Linked DNA regions of Aromatoleum aromaticum EbN1. The protein of the gene in region 2 binds, or shares a complex with, the protein of the main gene of each other region. Links are inferred from orthologs where the notes say so. Each region holds a gene or a part of one and is shown on either strand. Other genes may lie near its edges.

Evidence for each region.
Region 1: the proteins of trxB (region 2) and trxA are in contact, whole or in part, in a crystal structure (PDB 1F6M), measured with the Escherichia coli proteins. The link is inferred for Aromatoleum aromaticum EbN1 from one-to-one orthologs.

The regions. Positions count from the first base shown.
Region 1 is NC_006513.1:2,796,293-2,808,362, forward strand. What follows is about bases 8,825-11,819. They hold trxA (thioredoxin TrxA), read right to left. Parts: upstream 10,488-11,819; coding sequence 10,161-10,487; downstream 8,825-10,160. Other genes in these bases: rho (transcription termination factor Rho), read right to left, coding at 8,825-10,028; fdxA (ferredoxin FdxA), read left to right, coding at 10,763-11,086; EBN1_RS13380 (CBS domain-containing protein), read left to right, coding at 11,237-11,695. In the rest of the region: EBN1_RS13295 (PHA/PHB synthase family protein), read left to right, coding at 1-412; phbB (acetoacetyl-CoA reductase), read left to right, coding at 534-1,274; phbB (beta-ketoacyl-ACP reductase), read left to right, coding at 1,496-2,236; polyhydroxyalkanoate synthesis repressor PhaR, read left to right, coding at 2,359-2,991; 30S ribosomal protein S12 methylthiotransferase RimO, read left to right, coding at 3,047-4,378; patatin-like phospholipase RssA, read left to right, coding at 4,394-5,338; EBN1_RS13325 (FAD-binding oxidoreductase), read left to right, coding at 5,355-6,761; EBN1_RS13360 (3-hydroxybutyryl-CoA dehydrogenase), read left to right, coding at 7,809-8,660; more of rho, read right to left, coding at 8,769-8,824; EBN1_RS13385 (long-chain-fatty-acid--CoA ligase), read left to right, coding at 11,872-12,070. UniProt on the Escherichia coli protein: Participates in various redox reactions through the reversible oxidation of its active center dithiol to a disulfide and catalyzes dithiol-disulfide exchange reactions.
Region 2 is NC_006513.1:4,159,451-4,171,334, reverse strand. Bases 6,256-9,064 are described here. They hold trxB (thioredoxin-disulfide reductase), read right to left. Parts: upstream 8,233-9,064; coding sequence 7,279-8,232; downstream 6,256-7,278. Other genes in these bases: EBN1_RS19805 (Crp/Fnr family transcriptional regulator), read left to right, coding at 8,485-9,064; EBN1_RS19815 (Smr/MutS family protein), read right to left, coding at 6,256-7,132. In the rest of the region: EBN1_RS19850 (AMP-binding protein), read right to left, coding at 1-831; EBN1_RS19845 (COG4648 family protein), read right to left, coding at 828-1,520; EBN1_RS19840 (phosphopantetheine-binding protein), read right to left, coding at 1,517-1,813; ppa (inorganic diphosphatase), read left to right, coding at 2,162-2,689; EBN1_RS19830 (GNAT family N-acetyltransferase), read right to left, coding at 2,743-3,888; EBN1_RS19825 (NAD+ synthase), read left to right, coding at 4,140-5,756; EBN1_RS19820 (P-II family nitrogen regulator), read left to right, coding at 5,809-6,147; more of EBN1_RS19815, read right to left, coding at 6,176-6,255; more of EBN1_RS19805, read left to right, coding at 9,065-9,156; EBN1_RS19800 (DNA translocase FtsK), read left to right, coding at 9,259-11,562; outer membrane lipoprotein periplasmic chaperone LolA, read left to right, coding at 11,559-11,884.

The DNA.
Region 1 (12,070 bases), 1.4 Mb from region 2 along the record:
GGGCAAGCTCAAAGTGCTCGGCGTCAAGCTCGATCTCGGCAAGGTCGATGTGCCGGCCTACCTGCTCGCGACGCGCGAGGACCACATCGTGCCGTGGAAAGGCGCCTACCTGTCGCGCGGTCTGCTCGGGGGCGATACGACTTTCGTGCTGGGCGCGAGCGGGCATATCGCCGGGGCCATCAACCCCGCATCGAAGAATCGCCGCAGCTTCTGGGTCAATCCGTCCACCGCTGCCGACCCTGATGAATGGCTGGAGGGTGCCGCCGAACGCAAGGGCAGCTGGTGGCTGCACTGGATCGAATGGCTGAAGCTGCGCGGCGGCAAGCAGGTTGCGGCACGCGGGCGCATCGGCAATGCGACGTACACGCCGATCGAACCGGCTCCGGGCCGGTACGTGAAGGAAAAGGCCTGACGCGATAACCGACAAGAAAGATAGCCGACAAGAAGAATCAGCTCGCGGCAGCGGATACGGGGGGCGCTGCCGGGCATTGTTACAGACCCTTCGAGAGACGAAACGGGAGAGGAGTCAGAACATGGCAAGAGTTGCACTGGTAACGGGAGGCATGGGCGGCCTGGGCGAAGCGGTCTGCATCAAGCTGGCGGCACTGGGCTACAGGGTGGTGACCACGCATTCACCGGGTAATACCAAAGCCGGCGAGTGGCTGCAGACGATGAACAACATGGGTTACGGTTTCCGCGCCTTTCCCTGCGACGTGTCGGATTTCGATTCGGCCCGGAGCTGCGTCGAAACGGTGACGAAGGAGGTTGGCCCGGTGGAGGTGCTGGTCAATAACGCCGGCATCACCCGCGACATGACGTTCCGCAAGATGACCAAGGCGGACTGGGATGCGGTGATCTCGACCAACCTCGACAGCGTATTCAACATGACCAAGCAGGTCATGGACGGAATGGTCGAGCGCAAGTGGGGTCGGGTCATCAACGTGTCATCGGTCAACGGACAGAAGGGCGCGTTCGGCCAGACCAACTATTCCGCGGCCAAGGCCGGGATGCACGGGTTCACGAAAGCGCTGGCACTGGAAGTGGCTCGTTCCGGCGTGACCGTCAACACGATCTCGCCCGGATACATCGGCACCAAGATGGTGATGGCGATCCCGCAGGAGATCCTGGACACCAAGATCCTGCCGCAGATCCCGGTGGCGCGCCTGGGCAAGCCTGAAGAAATCGCGGGGCTGGTGGCCTACCTGTCGTCCGAGGAGGCGGCCTTCGTCACCGGCGCCAATATCTCGATCAACGGCGGTCAGCACATGTTCTGAGCAAGGTCCGCAAGGTTCGATGACGGCGTGTTCCGGCAGCAGGAGCACGCCGTTTTTGCTTATTGCATTGCAGCATCCTGCAACAAATGTGCTTATAATCTTTCCGCTCGTGGTACCCGCGTCCCGGGTGCCGCCTGTCAGTGAACCGAAGAGCGGGGCAGCCGACGAAGGCGCGACTGCCTGCGATTCCTCATCACCCAATTGCAGCAAGAGGATTGCAAATGAATCAGAAAGTCGCACTCGTCACCGGCGCCATGGGTGGCCTGGGTACCGCTATCTGCCAGGCGCTGGCAAAGGACGGAATGAAGGTCGTGGCCAATTGTCTCCCCGGCTTTCCGCAGAAGGATGAGTGGCTGGGACGGCAGAAGGAGCTCGGCTTCGATTTCATCGCTGCCGAAGGCGACGTATCGGACTATGACTCCTGTCGCGCGATGGTGGCGAAGATCGAGGGCGAGGTGGGTGCGATCGATGTGCTGGTGAACAACGCCGGGATCACCCGCGACAAGTTCTTCCCGAAGATGGAAAAGGTGCAGTGGGATGCGGTCATCAACACCAACCTCAACAGCCTTTTCAACGTCACTCACCACGTTTCGCCGAAGATGGCAGAACGGGGCTATGGCCGAATCATCAATATTTCTTCGGTGAACGGCGTCAAGGGCCAGGCCGGCCAGACCAACTACTCGACTGCCAAGGCGGGCGTGCTCGGCTTCACGAAAGCCCTTGCCGCGGAACTGGCGACGAAAGGCGTGACCGTCAATGCGATCGCGCCGGGCTATATCGGCACCGAGATGGTGATGGCGATTCGCGAAGACATTCGCCAGGGCATCATCGACAGCGTCCCGATGAAGCGCCTGGGCAAGCCGGAAGAAATCGGCGCTCTGTGCTCCTACCTGTCTTCCGATCTGGCCGGTTACGTGACCGGCGCGACGATCAACATCAACGGCGGCCTCCACATGTGCTGATGCAGCATCCGAAGCCTGTAGACGATTGTGAACCCCCGCCGAATGGCGGGGTTTTTCTTTCGGCAGCGCGGTATAATTTTTTTACAGAGCGGAATCGACCGCCGTCGAGGAGAAAAGCGAATATGGCCGAGCAAGCGCGCCTGATCAAGAAGTACCCGAATCGCCGTTTGTACGACACCCGGACCAGTTCGTACATCACGCTGGCCGACGTCAAGGAACTGGTGCTCAGCCGCGAAGAATTCCAGGTGGTCGATGCCAAAACCACTGAGGACCTGACGCGCAGCATCCTGCTCCAGATCATCCTCGAAGAAGAAGCCGGCGGCGCGCCGATGTTCACCAGCGATCTTCTTGCCCACATGATCCGCTTCTACGGCAACGCAACGCAGGGAATGATGGGGAAGTACCTCGAGAACAACATCAAGGCCTTTACCGAAATGCAGGGAAAGCTGCAGGAACAGGCGCAGGCCATCTATGGCGAGAACAGCCCGATCAGCCAGGACCTATGGGCACAGTTCCTGAATTTCCAGGGCCCAGCGCTGCAAAGCGTGATGGGTACCTACGTCGAGCAGAGCAAGAAGATGTTCTCGCAGATGCAGGAGCAGATCGAGAGCCAGACCCGCAACATCTTCACCGGATTCCCGTTCCCCAGTTACACTCCTGCGGGCAAGGACGAGACGACTGCAAAAACGGCTACCGGAACCGATGCACCGGCAGAAAACCCCACGGGCAAGGGCGGCCGCGCCGCCCAGAAATAAGGCGAACCCCGCCCGCGGCCACGATCGTGTGCCGCAGAGGGTTGCAACAGAGAGCATGACCCAGCAGAAATCCCAGCGCGTACCGCGCGTCGGCTTCGTGTCCCTCGGGTGCCCCAAGGCCACGGTCGATTCCGAACATATCCTGACCCGCCTGCGTGCCGAAGGCTACGACCTTTCCGGCAGCTACGATGACGCGGATCTCGTCGTCGTCAATACCTGCGGTTTCATCGATGCCGCAGTCGAGGAGTCCCTCGACGCCATCGGCGAGGCGCTCGCCGAAAATGGCAAGGTGATCGTCACGGGATGCCTCGGTGCCAAGGACGACGTCATCCTTGCCGCCCACCCCCAGGTGCTGGCAGTGACGGGTCCGCATGCCACCGACGCCGTGGTGAAGGCCGTACACCAGCATCTGCCGAAACCGCACGATCCTTTTACGGACCTCATTCCACCTCAGGGAATCCGGCTGACCCCGGCTCATTACGCCTACCTCAAGATATCCGAGGGCTGCAACCACCGCTGCAGCTTCTGCATCATTCCGTCGATGCGGGGCGACCTCGTCAGCCGTCCGGTCCATGACGTCATGCGCGAGGCCGAATCGCTCGTCGATTCCGGCGTGAAGGAACTCCTCGTGATCTCGCAGGACACCAGCGCTTATGGTGTCGACATGAAATATCGCACCGGCTTCTGGAACGGCCGCCCGCTCAAGACCAGGCTGATCGACCTGGCGAAGGCGCTCGGCGAACTCGGGGTATGGGTGCGGATGCACTACGTCTATCCCTATCCGAGCGTAGACGAACTGATTCCGCTGATGGCCGAAGGCAAGATCCTGCCGTATCTGGATGTGCCGTTCCAGCACGCCAGTCCGCGCATCCTCAAGGCGATGAAGCGTCCCGGGAATGTCGAAAACGTCCTCGAACGGATCCGCAAGTGGCGCAGCATTTGTCCCGACCTGACGATCCGCTCGACGTTCATTACCGGCTTCCCCGGTGAAACGGATGAAGATTTCGAGCAGCTGCTCCGTTTCCTCGAAGAGGCGCAGCTCGACCGCGTCGGTGCATTCGCGTATTCGCCTGTCGAAGGCGCCGCCGCCAATCTGCTGGCCGACCCCGTGCCGGATGAGGTTCGCGAGGAGCGGCGGATGCGTCTGATGGATTTCCAGGAAGACATCTCGACGCAGCGCCTCGAACGCTGGATCGGGCGCGACATCACCGTGCTCGTCGAGGAGGTCGACGATGAAGGCGCGGTTGCCCGCTCGGGGAGCGATGCCCCCGAAGTGGACGGGCTGGTCATCATCCCGGATGGCGACGGTCTCGTGCCCGGCGAATTCGCCAAGGTGCGCGTCACCGACTGCGACGTGCACGATCTTTACGCCAGGCCACTCCCGTGATGTCCTGCTAGCGCCATGTACGAAACGGCGCTCCCGTGCGTGCCCGGCAGCAGTCCGGTCATCGGTCTGGCTCTGGGCAGCGGTGCGGCGCGAGGCTGGGCCCACCTGGGCGTCCTGCAGGCGCTGGCTCGCGAAGGAATCGAGCCGCAGGTGATCTGCGGATGTTCGATCGGAGCGTTCGTCGGCGCCGCGATGGCAGCGGGAGATCTCACGAAGCTCGCCGAATGGGCACAGTCGCTGAAATGGCAGGATGTCGTTTCGCTGCTCGACGTCAGCCTCAGGGGCGGGCTGATCCGCGGACAGAAACTCATCCAGTTTTTCGAACGCAATTTCGTCGATCGGGATTTTTCCGAACTCCAGCGCTCCTTTGCGTGCGTCGCCACCGAACTGGAAACCGGGCGGGAGATCTGGCTGCGGGAAGGAAGCGTTTCGGCCGCTGTGCGCGCCTCGATCGCGCTTCCCGGGCTGTTCACACCGGTCATCCATAATGGCCGCCTTCTCGTGGACGGTGGTCTCGTCAACCCGGTGCCGGTTTCCCTGTGCCGCGCGATGGGAGCCGATGTCGTGATCGCGGTCGATCTGGGGTCGGACATGATCGGAAAATCCTGGCGTCCGGTGCCGGCCGAAGCCGAAACCGGTATCGGCTGGACGGAGCGCCTGTTCGGACGCCTGGGCTTTTTCGCCAGCGGCGGGAACGGTGAGCCGGGAAACGGTCAGAATCCGTTGCGTGAGGCAAACCTGCCTTCGCTTCTGACCGTTCTCACGAGCAGCATCAACATCATGCAGGTTCGTATCGCGCGCAGCCGGCTTGCCGGCGAGCCGGCCGATGTGCAGATTTCTCCGCGCCTGGGCCACTTGGGGCCGATGGATTTTCATCGGGCCGCGGAGGCCATTGCCGAAGGAGAGGCGGCCGTCGAACGGATGCTGCCCACGTTGCGATACTGCCTGGGGCATGGTTGAACCGGAGTTGCCCGATATGAACGAGTTGCTAAGCGCGCTTGCGGCCGCCGTCGGGGCGCCGCATGTGCTCACCGACCCCGAGTCGATGGCGCCCCACCTGACCGACTGGCGCGGACGCTATACGGGAACCGCGCTGGCGGTCGTCAAGCCCGCCGGAACGGCCGAAGTTGCGGCAGTCGTGCGGGCCTGTGCAGCGGCGGACGTGGCGATGGTCCCGCAGGGAGGAAATACCGGCCTGTGCGGCGGCGCGACCCCATTGCCGGACGGACAGACGGTGGTGATCAATCTGTCACGCATGAGTCGCATTCGCGCGGTCGATCCCGCCAACAATGCTTTGATCGCCGAGGCCGGCTGCACCCTTGCGGCCGTCCAGCAGGAGGCGGCATCGGTCGATCGGCTTTTCCCGCTGTCGCTCGCTTCGGAGGGGAGTTGCGAGATCGGCGGGAATTTATCCACGAACGCAGGCGGAGTTCATGTTCTGCGTTACGGCAACATGCGAGAACTGGTGCTCGGCGTCGAGGTCGTCCTGCCTGACGGCCGCGTATGGGACGGGTTGAGGGCATTGCGCAAGGACAACACCGGCTATGATCTGAAGCAGCTTTTCATCGGCGCGGAAGGCACGCTCGGTATCGTCACCGCGGCGGCACTGAAGCTCTTTCCCCGCATGCGCAGCCGCGCCACGGCCTGGGTTGCGATAGCCGACCCCGCGGCAGCTGTGACGCTTCTCGCCCGGCTGAGGAATGCAGGAGGCGATCGGGTGACGGCGTTCGAAATCGTCGGGCGCCCGGCGCTCGATCTGGTATTGAAGCATCTCCCCGGTGCCCGATCGCCGCTCGCCGACCCGGGCGCATGGGCGGTGCTCGTGGAGTTGATGGACGCTTCCGCCGATGCGCCGCTAGGGGAAATGCTCGAGCAGGCGCTGGCCGAAGCAATGGACGAGGGGCTCGTGCTCGATGCTGCGGTCGCTTCGAGCCTGGCGCAGGCCGAAACCCTCTGGGCGTTGCGCGAAAACGTCTCCGAGGCGCAGCGGCTGGAAGGCGTCAGCATCAAGCACGATATTTCGGTTCCGCTAAGCAGGATTCCGGAATTCCTCGAGCGGGCAGACGCTGCCCTTCTGACCGTATGGCCCGATGCGCGCATCGTTGCGTTCGGCCATATCGGCGACGGGAACCTCCACTACAACCTGTCGAAACCGAACGCGCAGGAAAACACCCATTTCATCGCGAGAACAGAGGAAGTCAATCGCCTCGTTCACGATGTCGTCGACCAGCTCGGGGGCTCGATATCCGCGGAGCACGGCCTCGGCCAGCTCAAGCGCGTCGAGGTCCGGCGCTACAAATCGGAAGTCGAACTGGAGTTGATGCGGGCGATAAAGGAATGCATCGATCCGCGCGGTTTGATGAATCCCGGCAAGGTTCTGTGAGATGCAAAGATAATCGCAATTCGGGGTTTACAGTGTTATTGGGTAGCCCTATAATGCGCGCTCTTTCGGGCCAGGGGGTATAGCTCAGCTGGGAGAGCGCTTGCATGGCATGCAAGAGGTCAGCGGTTCGATCCCGCTTACCTCCACCAACCGAAGAAAGCGACGATGTCCCCATCGTCTAGAGGCCTAGGACATCGCCCTTTCACGGCGGTAACCGGGGTTCGAATCCCCGTGGGGACGCCAGAACAAGGCGGGTCGCCGTGAGGCGGCGCGCAAACCGGCAGAAAACTGCCGGTAGCAGGTCAGCGCGGAGTGGTAGTTCAGTTGGTTAGAATACCGGCCTGTCACGCCGGGGGTCGCGGGTTCGAGTCCCGTCCACTCCGCCAGTTTTATGGCAGCAGTTTGGTGTGTTTTCGCTGGTGCATATCGAGTCGGATCGGCGAACAAGCTGTGCTTGCAGTGCGATCATTCAAGCGCTATAGTTCTCTGCTCTTTCGTGGGGGTATAGCTCAGCTGGGAGAGCGCTTGCATGGCATGCAAGAGGTCAGCGGTTCGATCCCGCTTACCTCCACCAACCGAAGAAAGCGACGATGTCCCCATCGTCTAGAGGCCTAGGACATCGCCCTTTCACGGCGGTAACCGGGGTTCGAATCCCCGTGGGGACGCCAGAACAAGGCGGGTCGCCGTGAGGCGGCGCGCAAACCGGCAGAAAACTGCCGGTAGCAGGTCAGCGCGGAGTGGTAGTTCAGTTGGTTAGAATACCGGCCTGTCACGCCGGGGGTCGCGGGTTCGAGTCCCGTCCACTCCGCCAACAGAAAAGGGAGCCTTCGGGCTCCCTTTTTTTCGCCCGTCAAGCGAGTGTCATCGGAACGCGATCATCAGGATCGGGTACGGGCCGCCGTGACCGGCGGATAGCTCCGATGGCGGGCGCTCGCGGCGCTGGCATCATCAAGGTAAATTGCACTAGAGTTTTCCCCATGCGCTTCGGTACGGGATTCTCGATGGCAATGCCGATGTGTTCGTTAAACGACAGGAGCGGGACATACAATGAATATGAAAAAAATCGGGATCGTCGGTGCCGGAACGATGGGAAACGGCATAACCCAGGCATTCGCGGTGGCAGGGTTCGACGTCGTGATGAGCGACGTTGCGGACGCCGCGTTGCAGCGCGGTCTGGCGACCCTCAGCGGCAGTCTCGATCGGCTCGTCAAGAAAGACAAGATGACGGAAGCGCAGAAGGCTGAGGCGCTTGCGCGGGTGAGCGGATCGACGGAGCTCGGCGCGATGAGCGACTGCGACCTCATCATCGAGGCGGCAACGGAAAACCTCGCACTGAAGCTGAAAATCTTCGAGCAACTGGACGCCCTTGCAAAACCCGAAGCGATCATCGCGAGCAATACGTCATCGATCTCGATCACGAAGCTCGCCGCTTCCACGCGACGCGCCGACCGAGTTATCGGCATGCATTTCTTCAATCCCGTTCCGGTGATGGCGCTGGTGGAGCTCATTCGCGGCTTGCAGACGTCCGACGCCACTTACACGATGGTCGAGACGCTTGCCGGGGCAGTCGGCAAGACGTCGGTGCAAGTGCGCAACAGTCCGGGTTTCGTGGTCAACCGGCTGCTGTGCCCGATGATCAACGAGGCGATTTTTGCCCTCGGGGAAGGCCTTGCGAGCGCGGCCGAGATCGACGAGGCGATGAAGCTGGGCTGCAACCATCCCATCGGCCCGCTCGCGCTGGGCGACATGATCGGTCTCGACGTGGAACTCGCGGTGATGCAGGTGCTCTTCGAAGGTTTCAAGGATCCGAAGTATCGCCCCGCGCCGCTTCTCGTGGAGATGGTCGAGGCGGGCTATCTCGGCCGCAAGTCAGGCAAAGGTTTCTTCGAGTATAAATAAGCTGCTTCGGGGAGACGGCCGGCTGTAGAGTCCCGTTGTAGTGCCTCCTCCGGAACGCTGCAATAAAAACGCCACCCTCGGGTGGCGTCATGACTTGAACGTCCTGCTTCAGCCGCGGCGCATCGCGTCGAAGAACTCGCCGTTGCTCTTGGTGGCCTTGATCTTGTCGAGCAGGAATTCCATCGCGTCGATGTCGTCCATGCCATACAGTAATTTGCGCAGGATCCACACTTTCTGCAGTACGTCGGGCTTGAGGAGGAGTTCCTCCCGGCGCGTGCCGGACCGATTGACGTTGATCGCCGGATAAACCCGCTTCTCGGCCATGCGGCGATCGAGGTGCAACTCCATGTTGCCCGTGCCCTTGAATTCTTCGTAGATCACGTCGTCCATGCGGCTGCCGGTGTCGATCAGCGCGGTCGCGATGATCGTCAGCGACCCGCCTTCCTCGATGTTCCGGGCGGCGCCGAAGAAGCGCTTGGGCTTCTGCAGCGCGTTCGCGTCCACGCCGCCGGTGAGCACCTTGCCCGATGCGGGCACCACGGTGTTGTAGGCGCGCGCGAGGCGCGTCAGCGAGTCGAGCAGAATGACGACGTCCTTCTTGTGCTCGGTCAGGCGCTTGGCCTTCTCGATCACCATCTCGGCGACCTGGACGTGGCGAGAAGCGGGTTCGTCGAAGGTGGAAGCGACCACTTCACCTTTGACGGATCGCTGCATCTCGGTCACTTCCTCCGGGCGCTCGTCGATGAGCAGTACGATGACGACGACGTCGGGATGATTGGCGACGATGGAGTGGGCGATGTGCTGCAACATCACCGTCTTGCCGCTCTTCGGCGGGGAGACGATCAGGCCGCGCTGGCCTTTGCCGATCGGCGCGATCATGTCGATCACCCGGCTCGTGATGTTTTCTTCTCCGCGGATGTCCCGTTCGAGCTTGAGGCATTCGTTGGGGTGCAGCGGCGTGAGGTTCTCGAAGAGGATCTTGTGCTTGCAGGCCTCGGGAGGCTCGCTGTTGATCTTGTCCAGCTTGACCAGCGCGAAATATCGCTCTCCGTCTTTGGGCGTGCGAATCTCGCCTTCGATCGTGTCGCCGGTGTGAAGGTTGAAGCGCCGGATCTGCGACGGGGAAACGTAGATGTCGTCAGTGCCGGCAAGATAGGAAATGTCCGGGGAACGCAGGAATCCGAATCCGTCGGGCAGGACTTCGAGTGCTCCGTCGCCATAGATCGGTTCGCCCTTCTTCGCCCGGTTCTTGAGCAGGGCGAACACGAGTTCCTGTTTGCGCAACCTGTTGGCGCCATCGATTTCATTCGCGATGGCCATTTCCAGCAGTTCGCTTACGTGGAGGGACTTAAGCTCCGATAATTGCATGGCGAGAGGGCGCAACAAGGCGCTATTGGATGAAGCAGGTGAAGGGATCTGGGAGAGAGGCAATCGCGGCGCCGGGAATTTCGGCACGGGGCGCGGGAGGCGCCGCGGAAACGGATTGGACTGTAGCGCTGCTCAGAGGTTGCTGTCAATGAAGGCAGTGAGCTGGGACTTCGACAGCGCGCCGACCTTCGTGGCTTCGACGTTGCCGCCCTTGAACAGCATCAGCGTCGGAATGCCCCGCACGCCGAATTTGGCGGGCGTCTCCTGGTTTTCGTCGATGTTGAGCTTCGCGACTTTCAGCTTGCCGGCGTATTCCTTGGCGACGTCGTCGAGAATCGGCGCAATCATCTTGCACGGGCCGCACCATTCGGCCCAGTAGTCGACCAGCACGGGGGTCTGCGACTGAAGCACCTCGGCTTCAAAATTGCCGTCGGTGACGTAATGGATATGCTCGCTCATGTTTCCTCGCATCAGGGGTAACGGTAGTGCTTCGGATAGGGGGGCGGGCCCTGACGGACCCGGTCGACAAGGCGGAATCGAACCGCCTCGTGCTGGGAGTTTCCGAAAAGTTATGCGAAGCCGGCCCGCGCGTCAAGAAGTTCTCCGGGCCAAGGGGCTACACCGGGCGAGGCGAGGGAGGCGGCAATGGCACCAGGCGGGCTCTCTCGGCTATATTGTGAGCACTGGGAGTGCTGCCCATTTTGACCGCGTACCGAACTGATGGAGTTCAAATAATGACTTATGTTGTAACTGAAGCCTGCATCCGCTGCAAGTACACCGACTGTGTTGACGTCTGTCCGGTGGACTGCTTCAGGGAAGGGGCAAATTTCCTTGCGATCGACCCGACGGAATGCATCGACTGCACCCTGTGTGTCGCGGAGTGTCCGGTGGAAGCCATTTTTGCCGAGGACGACGTCCCCGAGGGGCAGCGTCATTTCATCGCCCTCAATGCCGAACTCGCGCAGCAGTGGAAGCCGATTGTCGAACGCAAGGATCCCTTGCCGGATGCCGACGAGTGGGCGAAGCGAACAGGCAAGCTCGACGAACTGACCAAATAAAGAACTCGAATAACGCAGTGGAGAGCCGCATTCGAGGTCTGCGCACGCCGCGACGACGAGTGCGGCGATTTATGCAGACGCTGTTCGTGCTCACGACATTCCACTAACATCGCCCAAGGTGAATTACATGAAAATGGTGGGGGAATACAAATGCTGGTGAGCGAGATTCTTGCGATCAAGGGCAAGGTGCTCTATACGATTGCTCCCAGCAGGAGCATGGCTGAAGCGGTAGCCATCATGACGGAGCAGGACGTCGGCTCGCTCGTGGTTTTTTCGCAGGGCCAGATGACCGGCATGCTGACTTTTCGCGAGGTGCTGCAGGCCGTACACAAGGGCGGCGCGGGGTGGGCCGAGATGCCCGTCGAAGCGGCAATGCTTCCCGGGCCGATGATCGCGTCCCCCGACATGGAAATGGATGCGCTGCGTCGCCTGATGGTCGATCACCACCAGCGTTATCTGCCAGTGATGGACGGTAATACGCTGATGGGCGTGGTGTCCTTCCATGACGTGGCGAAGGCGGTGCTTGAAGAGCAGAGCTTCGAGAACCGGATGCTGAAAAACTACATTCGCAACTGGCCGCGCGAGCCGGGCGAAGAGGACGAAAAATAACGCAGCAGCTTCTCGTTGCGGCGGATGCGCGAGTCCGGTGACAGGGCGTGACGATCATTGCCGCGGCTCCGATGACAGACCGGATCCCGCCGCCGCGTCTCTGACGCCGGGCGGGTTCCGGATGGCTTGATCAGATCACGCTTGCCGGCAGCGGTTTCTGGCTGAAGGAGTCGATGATGGAAAAGATCTGGCTGCAGAGCTATCCCCCGGGCGTTCCCGCAGAAATCGATCCCGACGAGTTCAGCTCCATCGGCGATCTGTTCAGCCGCAGCGTGCGGCAGTTTGGTGACCGGCCGGCCTACATCAACATGGGCAAGGGCATCAGCTATACCGAACTCGACCGCTTGTCCGTCCGGTTCGCAGGCTTCCTGCAAG
Region 2 (11,884 bases):
GCCGTAGATTTCCAGCAGCGGGCCGCGCAGGCGCGCTTCGGTTTCGGCGGCGAGGTTGCCCGACAGCGGGGCGGTCGCCGAGACGACGAGATCGGTGACCGGCAGCGCCACATCGGCGGCGAGCAGCGTGCGCAGGTGAAACGGCGTCGAGACGAGCACGCGCGGGCGTGGCACGGTGTCGAGCGCGGCGGCGATATCGGCCGGGTAGAACGGACGTCCGGCCCAGAAGCCGCCGCCCCCCTGCAGTGCGAGCAGTACCGTCGACTCGAAACCGTACATGTGCTGCGGCGGCACCGTGCCGACGATCGCATGGGGCGCGGCGGGGGACAGTCCGAGGCGCTCGGCTTCGGCCGCGGCGTTGCGCACCAGCGCGCCCCAGGTCTTGCGGTGCGGCACCGGCATGCCGGTCGAGCCGGAAGTGAACACGCAGGCGACGAGCTGGTCGGCGGCGACGGCGGGCACCGGGCCGGCATGGTCTGGGCCGGCGAGTTCGGGGTATTGGAACTGCGGCAGGTCGATGTCGCACGCGCCGTCGGCGAGGCAGAACGCATCGGGCGCAAACGCCGCGAGCTGGCGTACGGTTTCAGGGGTGTGCGTGGACGGCAGCAGGCTGACCTTGCCGGCGAGCAGGCTCGCGGCGAGGCCCACGGTGAAGCGGTAGCGGTCGGCGCAGATATTGAGCACGTGGCCCCCCGGCGGTAGCAACGCGGCGAGCCGGTGCACGTCGCCGAGGAAGCGCGCGACGCTGATGCGTTCGCCGTGGCGCCACGCAAGGGCGGCGTCCAGGCACGCATGGCCCAGCAGCGGCAGGGGCGGCGCAACGTCGCTCATCGGTGGCCCCGACGCGTCGCCGGCGTTCTGCGCGATGCTGCGAGTGCGGGGTTTGCCGGGGGTTGCCAGTAGGCGCGCACCGCATCGAGGATGCCGCTGCGCTCTTCGGGCGGCAGGACTCGCAGGCGCACCACGTATTCGCCAGCGAACATCAGCGCGACGAGCGGAAAAGTCAGCAGGTTCGCGAAAGCGGACCACACGTCGAGCGGACCGAACGCGAACAGCGCGATCGACACCATCGTCATCAGGCCGAAGAACAGCGCCCAGGCGAGCGTCACGCCGCGCGTGTAGCGGGCAAGCACGGGGCCGGGTGCGCCGTGGATGAGCGCCGCGACGCGCGTGCACATCGGCTCGCGCCCGCCGATCAGCGAGCGGCCGAACGCGATGCCGAGCAGGGCGTTGGTGCCGACATGCTGGATGAAATACATCCAGCCGACGTTGCGCGCGAGCGTCGGCCACAGCAGCGCGAGCCCGAGCGCCGCGAAAGCCAGCAGCGCGAGCAGCACCGTGCGCAACGGCGAGTGCCAGGCGAATGTTGCGGCGACAAACGCAAACGGCGCGATGCCGAGCAGCGCTCCCCACGAGGACGTCTCGACCAGCGCGGTGGTGTAATGGGCCGCCACCGCCCAGGCGACGACGACGCAGACCAGTGCGACGCGATGCGTGCCGCGCGCGAAATCGAGCTTCATTGCGTGCGGTGGCTGGCGATGTATCCGGTCAGGCTGCGCAGCGAACGGAAGATCCTGATGTTGTCGTCGTCATCGGCGCGCAGCTGGAAGCCGTAGCGTTTCGACACCACGAGGGCCACTTCGAGGATGTCGATCGAATCGAGCCCGAGGCCTTCGCCGAACAGGGAGTCGTCGGGAGGGATCGAAGCCGGCGCCTGCTCGAGGTTGAGCGCTTCGACAATGATCCCGGCGACCTCGAGCCGGAGCGCGTCGAGGTTGTCCGGAGCGGGCAGGGCAGGAGCGATTTCTGTCATGAGTGGCGCGATGATTGGGTGGGCGATCGGGAAAGCAAACCGCGGGATTCTATCGAAAACTGCCGCTCGCCGCTCAGCCGCACCTGGCGTTGAGGAACGAGGTCGGAAAGCTGAGGCCGTCCTCCGAAGAGGCCAGCCGGGCGTGATGCTATCACCTCAGGTCTGCTGTGGCCCGTGGTGTTCGTCACGTGACGATGTTGCGGCGACGCCGGTCCGGCCCGCTTCGAACACCGCGCCGAGGGTCGGTCGCGCGAAACCGGGAGCGCGGTCCGATGGGCGTTGCGAGCAGCGACGGGCGACGCGTTTCCCCTTATAATCCGCGCCACATTTTCCATGGGAGAGGGAATTATGGGTTTCGAGCTCGTGAAGGCCGGCAAGGACGTGCCGAACGACATCAACGTCATCATCGAGATTTCGGCGCAGGGCGAGCCGATCAAGTTCGAAGTGGATAAGGACAGCGGTGCGGTGTTCGTCGATCGCTTCATGGGCACGTCGATGCGCTACCCGATCAACTACGGCTACGTGCCGCACACCGTCGCCGGCGACGGCGATCCGGTCGACGTGCTGGTGGTGACCCCGTTTCCGCTGATGCCGGGCGTGGTGATCCGCTGCCGTCCGGTCGGCGTGCTGAAGATGGAAGACGACGGCGGGCAGGACGCGAAAGTCGTCGCTGTGCCGGTGTCGAAGCTCACGCCGCTGTACGACAAGGTCCAGACCACTGACGACCTGCCCGAGCTGCTGATGAAGCAGACAGTGCATTTCTTCCAGCATTACAAGGATCTCGAGCCGGGCAAGTGGGTCAAGGTGCTCGGCTGGGGCACCGTGGAAGATGCGAAGCAGGAAATCCTCAACGGCCTGAAGAACGCCGCAAAATAAATACACTGCAAGCTGTCTTGTCCGAAAACGGCCCGCCGAGCGCGGGCTGTTTTTCATTCCGGCGCTGTCCTTCGCGAGGCACGAAACGGCGAGCGCTCGGTAAGTTCGTCGAGGTAGAAGTCGATGCCCGCCGTTTCCTGCGCGAGAAAGCGGTCCACTGCGTCGCGCCAGCGCGGTTCGCGAATCCAGTGCGCGGAGCGCGTGACGACCGGCTGCAGCCCGCGCGCGAGCTTGTGCTCGCCCTGTGCGCCGCCCTCGAAGCGGCTCAGGCGGTGGCCGATGCAGTAGTCGATCGCGCGGTAATAGCACAACTCGAAATGCAGGAACGGCAGATGTTCGGTCGCGCCCCAGTAGCGGCCGTAAAGCGCTTCGCCGTCGCACAGGAAAAAGGCGCTTGCGACCGGCTTGCCCTCGCGTTCGGCGAGCAGCAGGCGCACGCTGTGCGGCGCGCGCGACGCCAGCTGCGTGAAAAACGGCGCGCCGAGATAGGGCGTCGAGCGGTGCAGCGCGTAAGTCGCCGCGTAACAGCGATGGAAGAACGCCCAGTCGGCGGCGTTCGCCGTCGTGCCGTCGAGCCAGCGGAACGTCAGCGAATGGGCGGCGGCGTGGCGCCTGTCCTGGCGGATTTTCTTGCGCTTTTCGTGATTCAGGCTGCCGAGAAAGTCGTTGAAATCCCGGTAACCCGCGTTGAACCAGTGGAACTGCACGCCTTGGCGGATCAGCAGGCCGGCTTCGCGCATCCATCCAGCCTCGGTTTCGGTGGGGAAAAGCACGTGCAGCGACGACAAACCGCTTTCCTCGGCCGACGCCAGCGTTGCCTGCAACAGCGCTTTGCGGCTTGTGGTGTCGCGGCCGAGCAGGCGCATCCCGGGCACCGGCGTGAACGGCACTGCCGCAAGCCACTTGGGATAGTAGGCGAGGCCATGGCGCGCATACGCCTCGGCCCACGCCCAGTCGAAGACGTATTCGCCGTACGAGTGGTGCTTCTCGTACAACGGCATCGCCGCGACCAGCTGCGGCCCTTCCCACAGCGTTGCGTGGCGCGGCAGCCAGCCGGTGCCCGCCCCGACGCAGCCCGTCGCCTCGAGGGCGGCGAGGAAGGCGTGCGACACGCAGACCTGTCCGTTGGTGAGCGCATCCCAGGCGGCGGGATCGATGCCGATCACATCATCGAAGCGGCGAAAGCGGTATGTCGGCACGTTGGCAGCCCGGTGGTGATCGAAGCGATCGGTGGGACCGCGGCCGGCGCGATTCGTTTGTCGCGTGCCGCAGCGTCCGCCCAGCTGCCCAATTATTGCGCAACTTCGTATTTTCCTTGCGGGCAGGGGATTTGTAGCGCTTGCTCACGTCTTATCCACAGCTTTCCCCACGCCCCCTGTGGGTGAAAAACGGCCGATCGAGTGGGGCTCGTGGTCCGCCGATTGCAGGCTGAAACGGTATAGTTGCGCCCATGGACAAAACGCTCGCTATCGCTGTCGCCCAGCTCAATTTTACCGTCGGCGACCTCACGGCCAATGCCGACCGGATCATCCGCGCTCTCGACCAGGCTCGCGCGGCTGGCGCCGACCTGTTGCTGACGCCTGAACTGGCGCTATCCGGCTATCCGCCCGAAGACCTGCTGTTGCGCCCGGATTTCTACCGCGCATGCAGCCGCGAAGTGGCACGCATCGCTTTGCACACCGACGGCATCACGCTGGTGCTCGGGCATCCGGAAGAGCGGCGCGACTGGCGCTACAACGCCGCGTCGGTGATTCGCGACGGCGAAGTCCTCGCCACCTATCACAAGCATCTGCTGCCGAACTACGAAGTGTTCGACGAGGAACGCTATTTCGACCGCGGCCTCGACGCGTGCGTGTTCGAACTGAACGGCGTGAAGCTCGGCGTCAATATCTGCGCCGACCTGTGGGAGTCGGGCCCGGCCGAACTGGTGCGTGCCGAAGGCGCGGAACTGCTGCTCGGCCTGAACGCATCGCCGTACCACATGAACAAGCTCGCGCGCCGCTACGAAGTGCTGCGCGGGCGCGTCGCCGACACCGGCCTGCCGGTGGTCTATTGCAACATGGTCGGCGGCCAGGACGAACTGGTGTTCGACGGCGCATCGTTCGCGCTCGACGCGGACGGCCAAGTCAGGTATCAGGCGGCTTCGTTCGAGGAGCGGCTCGACGTGCTGCATTTTCGCGGCGGACGCTGGGAGCCGGGCGAAATCGTTCCCGCACGGCCGATCGAGGAGGAAGTCTACGAAGCGCTCAAGACCGGTGTGCGCGACTACCTCGGCAAGAACGGTTTTCCCGGCGCGATCATCGGCCTGTCCGGCGGCATCGACTCCGCGCTGACGCTGTGCATCGCCGTCGACGCGCTCGGGCCGGAGCGGGTGCGTGCGGTGATGATGCCTTCGCCCTACACGGCGCAGATGAGCCTCGACGATTCGCGCGCACTGGTCGCGAACCTCGGCGTGCGCTACGACGAAATCCCGATCGAGCCGGCGATGAACACGTTCGCCGACCTGCTCGCCCGGCAGTTCGAGGGGCTGCCGGCGGACACCACCGAGGAAAACCTGCAGAGCCGCATCCGCGGCATGATCCTGATGGCGCTGTCGAACAAGACCGGCGCGATCGTGCTGACGACCGGCAACAAGAGCGAGATGGCAACCGGCTACGCGACGCTGTACGGCGACATGGCAGGCGGCTTCGCGGTGCTGAAGGACTTGTACAAGACTTTCGTGTTCCGCCTGTCGCGCTGGCGCAACACGGTCAGTCCGGTAATGCCCGAGAACATCATCACCCGGCCGCCGTCGGCCGAGCTCAAACCGGACCAGACCGACCAGGATTCGCTGCCGCCGTACGACGTGCTCGACGCGATCATCGAGGCCTACATGGAGCGTGACGAGTCGCCGCGCGAGATCATCGCGCGCGGCTTCCCCGAAGCCGACGTGAGGCGCACCGTCGCGATGCTCAAGCGCAACGAATACAAGCGCCGCCAGTCGCCGGTCGGCATCCGGGTGACGAGGCGCGGTTTCGGCAGGGACTGGCGTTATCCGATAACATCGCGCTATCAGGACGAATACTGACTGCGCAGGACCGAGCCGAATCGGCGTCCGCCAGCCCTCGAGGAGAAATTACATGAAGAAAATCGAAGCCGTCATCAAGCCGTTCAAGCTCGACGAGGTCCGTGAAGCGCTGTCCGAAGTCGGCATCGCTGGTCTGACCGTGTCGGAGGTCAAGGGCTTCGGCCGCCAGAAAGGCCACACCGAGTTGTATCGCGGCGCCGAGTACGTCGTTGATTTCCTGCCGAAAATCAAGGTCGAAATCGTCCTCGGCGACGACCTCGTGGACCAGGCGGTCGAAGCGATCATCAAGGCTGCGCGCACCGGCAAGATCGGCGACGGCAAGATCTTCGTCACGGCTGTCGAGCAGGTCGTGCGCATCCGCACCGGCGAAACGGACGAAGCCGCAATCTGATTGCTTCCTTCCGGCTTGCGGGCTGCGTTCACTCCTTCGGCGGATTGCCGGCCCTCAGCAGCACCAGCAGCGCTCCGGAGCCGCCTTTGTTCGGGCCGGCCTGGCAGAACGCGAGGATTTCCTCGCGTTGCGCGAGCCAGCCGCGCGACAGGTGCTTGAGGATCGACAGTTTGCCCGGTGACCCCAGCCCCTTGCCGTGAATCACCCGCACGCAGCGGCGCCCCTGCTGCAGGCTCGCCGCGAGAAAGCGTGCCAGCGCTTCGCGGGCGTCGTCCCGATTGTAGCCGTGCAGGTCCACTTCTCCCTGCAGCACCCAGCGCCCGCGGCGCAAGTCCATCAGCACGCGGCGTGGCAGGCCGGGGCGCAGGAAGATCGCCTCGTCCCCCATTTCCAGCCGGTCTTCGAGGCTCATCGGCGCGTCGAGCGATTCGCGCAACGCAGCCTGCTCGTCTTCGCTGTGCTTCAATGGCTCCGGGCGGGGCGGCGGAGGCTGCAGCTCGACCCGGTCGCGTGATTCGATCTGTCGGGCGCCGCGCACCGCATGACGGAAAAGCTCCGCCGGATCGAGCGCGTCGTGATCGGGCGGCAACAGCAGCGACGCCGGGTCCGTCTCGATGCGATGCCGGTCCTCGTCGCGCATGTGCAGTGGATACGGCGACGGACGGGCGCGACCGAGCTCCGCGTGACCGGTGTCGCGAAGCGGCGTCACGTCGCCGGTCGCCGAGCGAAAGAGCGCTGCGTCCTCGAGTCCATCGAGGGACGCGCGCACGGCGGGAGAGGGGGTGTCAGGTTCGAGCGGTTGCGGACGCGGTACCGGTGCCGGCTTCGGCGTCTCGATTTCCGCTCGTCCGCACCCTTTCGTGATTGGTGCGACATCCCGCACAGCCTCGCGGAACAGCGCCGGATCGTCATCGGCGGACGCGCCGGGGAGAACTCCGGCGGCCGTCGCGTCGCGGGTGTTTTTTGCCGCACCCGGGTGGGGCATCTCCGGCTTCGCAGGCTTTTGGCTGCTCGCGGCCGGTTTCAGCTTGCCGCGCAAGGCGGCAAGTTCTTCGAAGGCATGCGATGTTCGCCCGGTCCGGCTTCCCGGTTTCGGTGCAGCAGGGGGAAGCCGCCGGGTCATCGTCGTGCTCAGCCGGCGAGCGTGTCCAGGTAGCGCTCCGCATCGAGTGCGGCCATGCAGCCCGTGCCTGCGGATGTCACCGCCTGACGGTAGATGTGATCCTGCACGTCGCCCGCGGCGAACACGCCGGCCACGCTGGTCGCCGTGGCGTCGCCTTCGCGGCCGCCCTTGGTGATGATGTAGCCGTTTTCCATCTCGAGCTGGCCTTCGAAAATGTCGGTGTTCGGCTTGTGGCCGATCGCGATGAACACGCCCTGCAGCGCGACGTCGCGGGTCGCACCGGTATTCGCATCCCTGACCCGCATGCCGGTCACGCCGGTGTTGTCACCCAGCACTTCGTCGAGCGTCGAGTTGAGCGCGAGTTCGATCTTTCCGGCGGCGACTTTCTCCATCATCTTGTCGATGAGGATTTTCTCGGCGCGGAACTTCTCGCGGCGATGCACAACCGTGACTTTCTTCGCGATGTTGGCGAGGTACAACGCTTCTTCGACTGCCGTGTTGCCGCCGCCGATCACTGCAACGTCCTGGTTCTTGTAAAAAAAACCGTCGCAGGTCGCGCATGCGGAGACGCCGCGGCCGGAGAATTTCTCTTCGGACGGGAGGCCGAGATATTTCGCCGTCGCGCCGGTCGAGATGATCAGCGCGTCACAAGTGTATTCGCCGGCGTCGCCGACGAGCCGGAACGGTTTCTCGCCGAGCTTCACGGTGTGGATGTGATCGAAGACCATCTCGGTATTGAAGCGTTCGGCGTGCTTCTGGAAGCGGGCCATGAGGTCAGGCCCCATCACGCCATCGGCGTCCGCGGGCCAGTTGTCGACATCGGTCGTGGTCATCAGCTGACCGCCCTGCGCCAGTCCCGTGATCAGGACCGGATCGAGGTTGGCGCGGGCGGCGTACACTGCGGCCGTGTAACCGGCCGGGCCGGAGCCGAGGATGAGCAGGCGGGCGTGCTTGGTTGTCATAGCGTGATCTTCTTTCTGGTTGGCGACAGCGGGATTATAGCCGAGGGGTTTGTCCCGCCGATTCAATGATGTCCATAGTGCGGGACGATCGCGAAAAGCGTTTTTCATCAGTGCAGGTGCCTCATCGACGCCACGCGATGCTGGGGTTCGGTCGGGAAAGTCAATCGCGGATTCCGGTAAAATCAGTGATATTGTGCGTCGCCAGTTTTCCCGTTTTCTGATACGCCCGTTCGAGCACATTCCGGAGTCGCCATGACACAGCCCACCGCGGTTTCCACCACCGCCTTGAAGACCTTCTCGCTGTTTCAGGGCTTGTCCGACGACACCCTGGCCACGGTTTCCCGCTTGGCGATGATGCGCCGCATCCCGCGCGGGCAGAGCGTGGTGCATGCAGGCGAGCGCTGCGATTTTGTCTACCTGGTCCTGACGGGGAGCCTCAAGGTCGTCGTCAGCGACGAAGATGGCCGTGAGGTGATCCTGACGATTCTGGGGCAGGGCGAACTGTTCGGCGAGATGAGCATGTTCGGCGAGCAGCCGCGCTCGGCGACCGTCGTCGCGGTGATGCCTTCCGACCTCGTGATGATCGCGAAGAACGATTTTCGCACGATCCTGCAGGGCAACTTCGAAGTGGCCTGGCGCATCATGGCCAACCTCGCCGACCGCCTGCGCAGTGCCGATCGCAAGATCGAGAGCCTCGCGCTGATGGACGTCTACGGCCGCGTCGCGCGCCTGTTGCTCGAAATGTCGGAGGAAGTGAACGGGGCGGTGGTGGTGGTGCGCAAGATCACGAAGCAGGACATCGCGAAAATGATCGGGGCGTCGCGCGAGATGGTCAGCAGGGTCATGAAGGACCTCGCGGCGCAGGGGCTTATCGAGGAAACCGGCGCCGGCATCGTGCTGCGCGATCGCCTGCAGAGCGTCTGAATCGGGCGGGTCTGTTTCCCTTCGCAACAGCGGCAACGGCCGTTTTGACGGATCGCATATAATTACGCACCGTCGTTTCCCTTCGCCCTCAAGTTTCTCCTCATGTCGTCCCGCCTGTCCTCACGTTCCCAACCTTTGCCGGAAAAGATCTCGCTGCTGTTGCAGGAAGCCCGCTGGCTGATTCTCGGCGTGATGTCGCTGTACGTCGGCCTCGTGCTGCTCGGCTACAGCAAGGCCGATCCGGGCTGGTCGCACGCCGCCGAAGTGTCGCGTATCGCCAACCCGGGCGGGCGCTTTGGCGCGTGGCTCGCGGATCTGCTGTATTACCTGTTCGGCGTGTCCGCGTGGTGGTGGGTGGTTTTTCTCGGCTACGGGCTGGTGTGGGGCTTTCGCCGGCTGAAGCATGACCTGCGCCTCGACAGGCGGTCGTTCTTCATCGTTCTGGTGGGTTTCTTCGTCGTGCTGGTCGCGAGCAGCGCGCTCGAGTCGCTGCGTTTTCACTCGCACGGCGCAAGCATTCCGCTGGCGCCCGGCGGCCTCATCGGCATGGAACTCGGCGCCGCGGTGCAGCGTTATCTCGGCTTTACGGGCGGCACCCTGCTGCTGTTGGCGCTGTTCGCGTCCGGATTGAGTCTTTTCTCCGGGATCTCGTGGCTGTCGCTCGTCGAGCGGATCGGCACTTCGGTCGAACGCGGGTGCAGCACGCTTCGGCAGGCATGGCGTGGCCGAACCGAGCGCAAGGCGGCGCAACCGGTCGCGCAGAAGGGCGACGCGCTTGGCGAGCCGAAGCGGCGCAAAGCCGAAGCGGCACCGTCCCGGTCCGTGCGCATCGAGCCGGCGCGGATCGAGCCTGCGATGGTCGACACGCCGAAACCGGAGCGCGTCGAGAAGGGCCGGCAGCAGCCGCTCTTCGTCGATCTGCCGGCCGGATCGATGCCGCCGCTCGCGCTGCTGGATCAACCGTCTGCCGACGTCGAGCCGCCGTCAGCCGAATTGCTGGAATCGACATCGCGGTTGATCGAAGCGAAACTTGCGGATTTCGGCGTCGAGGTGAAAGTGCTGGCGGCCTATCCCGGGCCGGTCGTGACGCGCTACGAAATCGAGCCGGCGACCGGCGTCAAGGGCAGCCAGGTGGTCAATCTGGCGAAAGATCTTTCGCGCGCGCTGTCGCTGGTGTCGATCCGCGTCGTCGAGACGGTGCCCGGCAAGTCGTGCATGGCGCTGGAGCTGCCGAACCCGAAACGGCAGATGGTGCGCCTGTCCGAAATCCTGGGCTCGAAGGCGTATCAGGACATGCATTCGACACTGACGGTCGCGCTCGGCAAGGATATCGGCGGGCAGCCGGTCGTCGCAGACCTCGCGAAGATGCCGCATCTGCTCGTCGCCGGCACGACCGGCTCGGGCAAGTCGGTCGGCATCAACGCGATGATCCTGTCGCTGCTGTACAAGGCCGAGCCCGAGAAGGTACGGCTGATCATGGTCGACCCGAAGATGCTGGAATTGTCGATCTACGAGGGCATCCCGCACCTGCTGGCGCCGGTCGTCACCGACATGAAGCACGCGGCGAACGCGCTGAACTGGTGCGTCGTCGAGATGGACAAGCGCTACAAGCTGATGGCGGCAGTCGGTGTGCGCAACCTCGCCGGCTTCAACAAGGCCGTCACCGACGCAGCGAAAGCCGAGAAACCGCTGACGAACCCCTTCGCGATCAACCCGGACAACCCGGAGCCGCTCGAGACGCTGCCGCACATCGTCGTCGTCGTCGACGAGCTCGCCGACATGATGATGGTCGTCGGCAAGAAGGTCGAGGAGCTGATCGCGCGGCTTGCACAGAAGGCGCGCGCGGCGGGCATCCACCTGATTCTCGCGACGCAGCGCCCGTCGGTGGACGTCATCACCGGCCTGATCAAGGCGAACGTGCCGACGCGCATCGCGTTCCAGGTGTCGAGCAAGATCGACTCGCGCACGATCCTCGACCAGATGGGCGCGGAAGCCTTGCTCGGTATGGGCGACATGCTTTACCTCGCGCCCGGCACCGGCCTGCCGGTGCGGGTGCACGGCGCGTTCGTCGCCGACGACGAGGTGCACAAGGTCGTCGACCATCTCAAGCACAGCGGTCCGCCGGATTATGTCGAAGGGATTCTTTCGGCCGCCGAGGAGGAGGCTGACGGCGCGCTCGGCGGCGGAGACAGCGGCGATGGCGAGGCCGATCCGCTCTATGACCAGGCCGTGGAGATTGTCGTCAAGACGCGGCGACCGTCGATTTCGCTCGTGCAGCGACATTTGCGCATTGGCTACAACCGCGCCGCACGATTGATCGAACAGATGGAACGTTCCGGCCTGGTATCGACGATGGGCAGCAACGGCAATCGCGAAGTGATTGCGCCGGTGAAGGAGACCGAATGAGACATCGGGGCATGGGTCCGGCAGCGTTCACGGCCCGCATGCTGCTGTGCGCGGCAGCCGCCTGGATATCATCGGGAGCGGCGGCAGCGGCGAGCGGCGTCGAGCAGCTGCGCGAGTTCGTCGACACCGCGCGCAGCGCGCAGGGCGAATTCGAACAGACCGTGTCGTCCGCGTCGGGGCGCCGGGCGCAGCAGGCGAGCGGCAGCTTCGTGTTCCTGCGGCCCGGCAAATTCCGCTGGAGCTACGACAAGCCGTATCCGCAGCTGCTCGTCAGCGACGGCGAGAAACTGTGGTCGTGGGACCGGGATCTGAACCAGGTCAC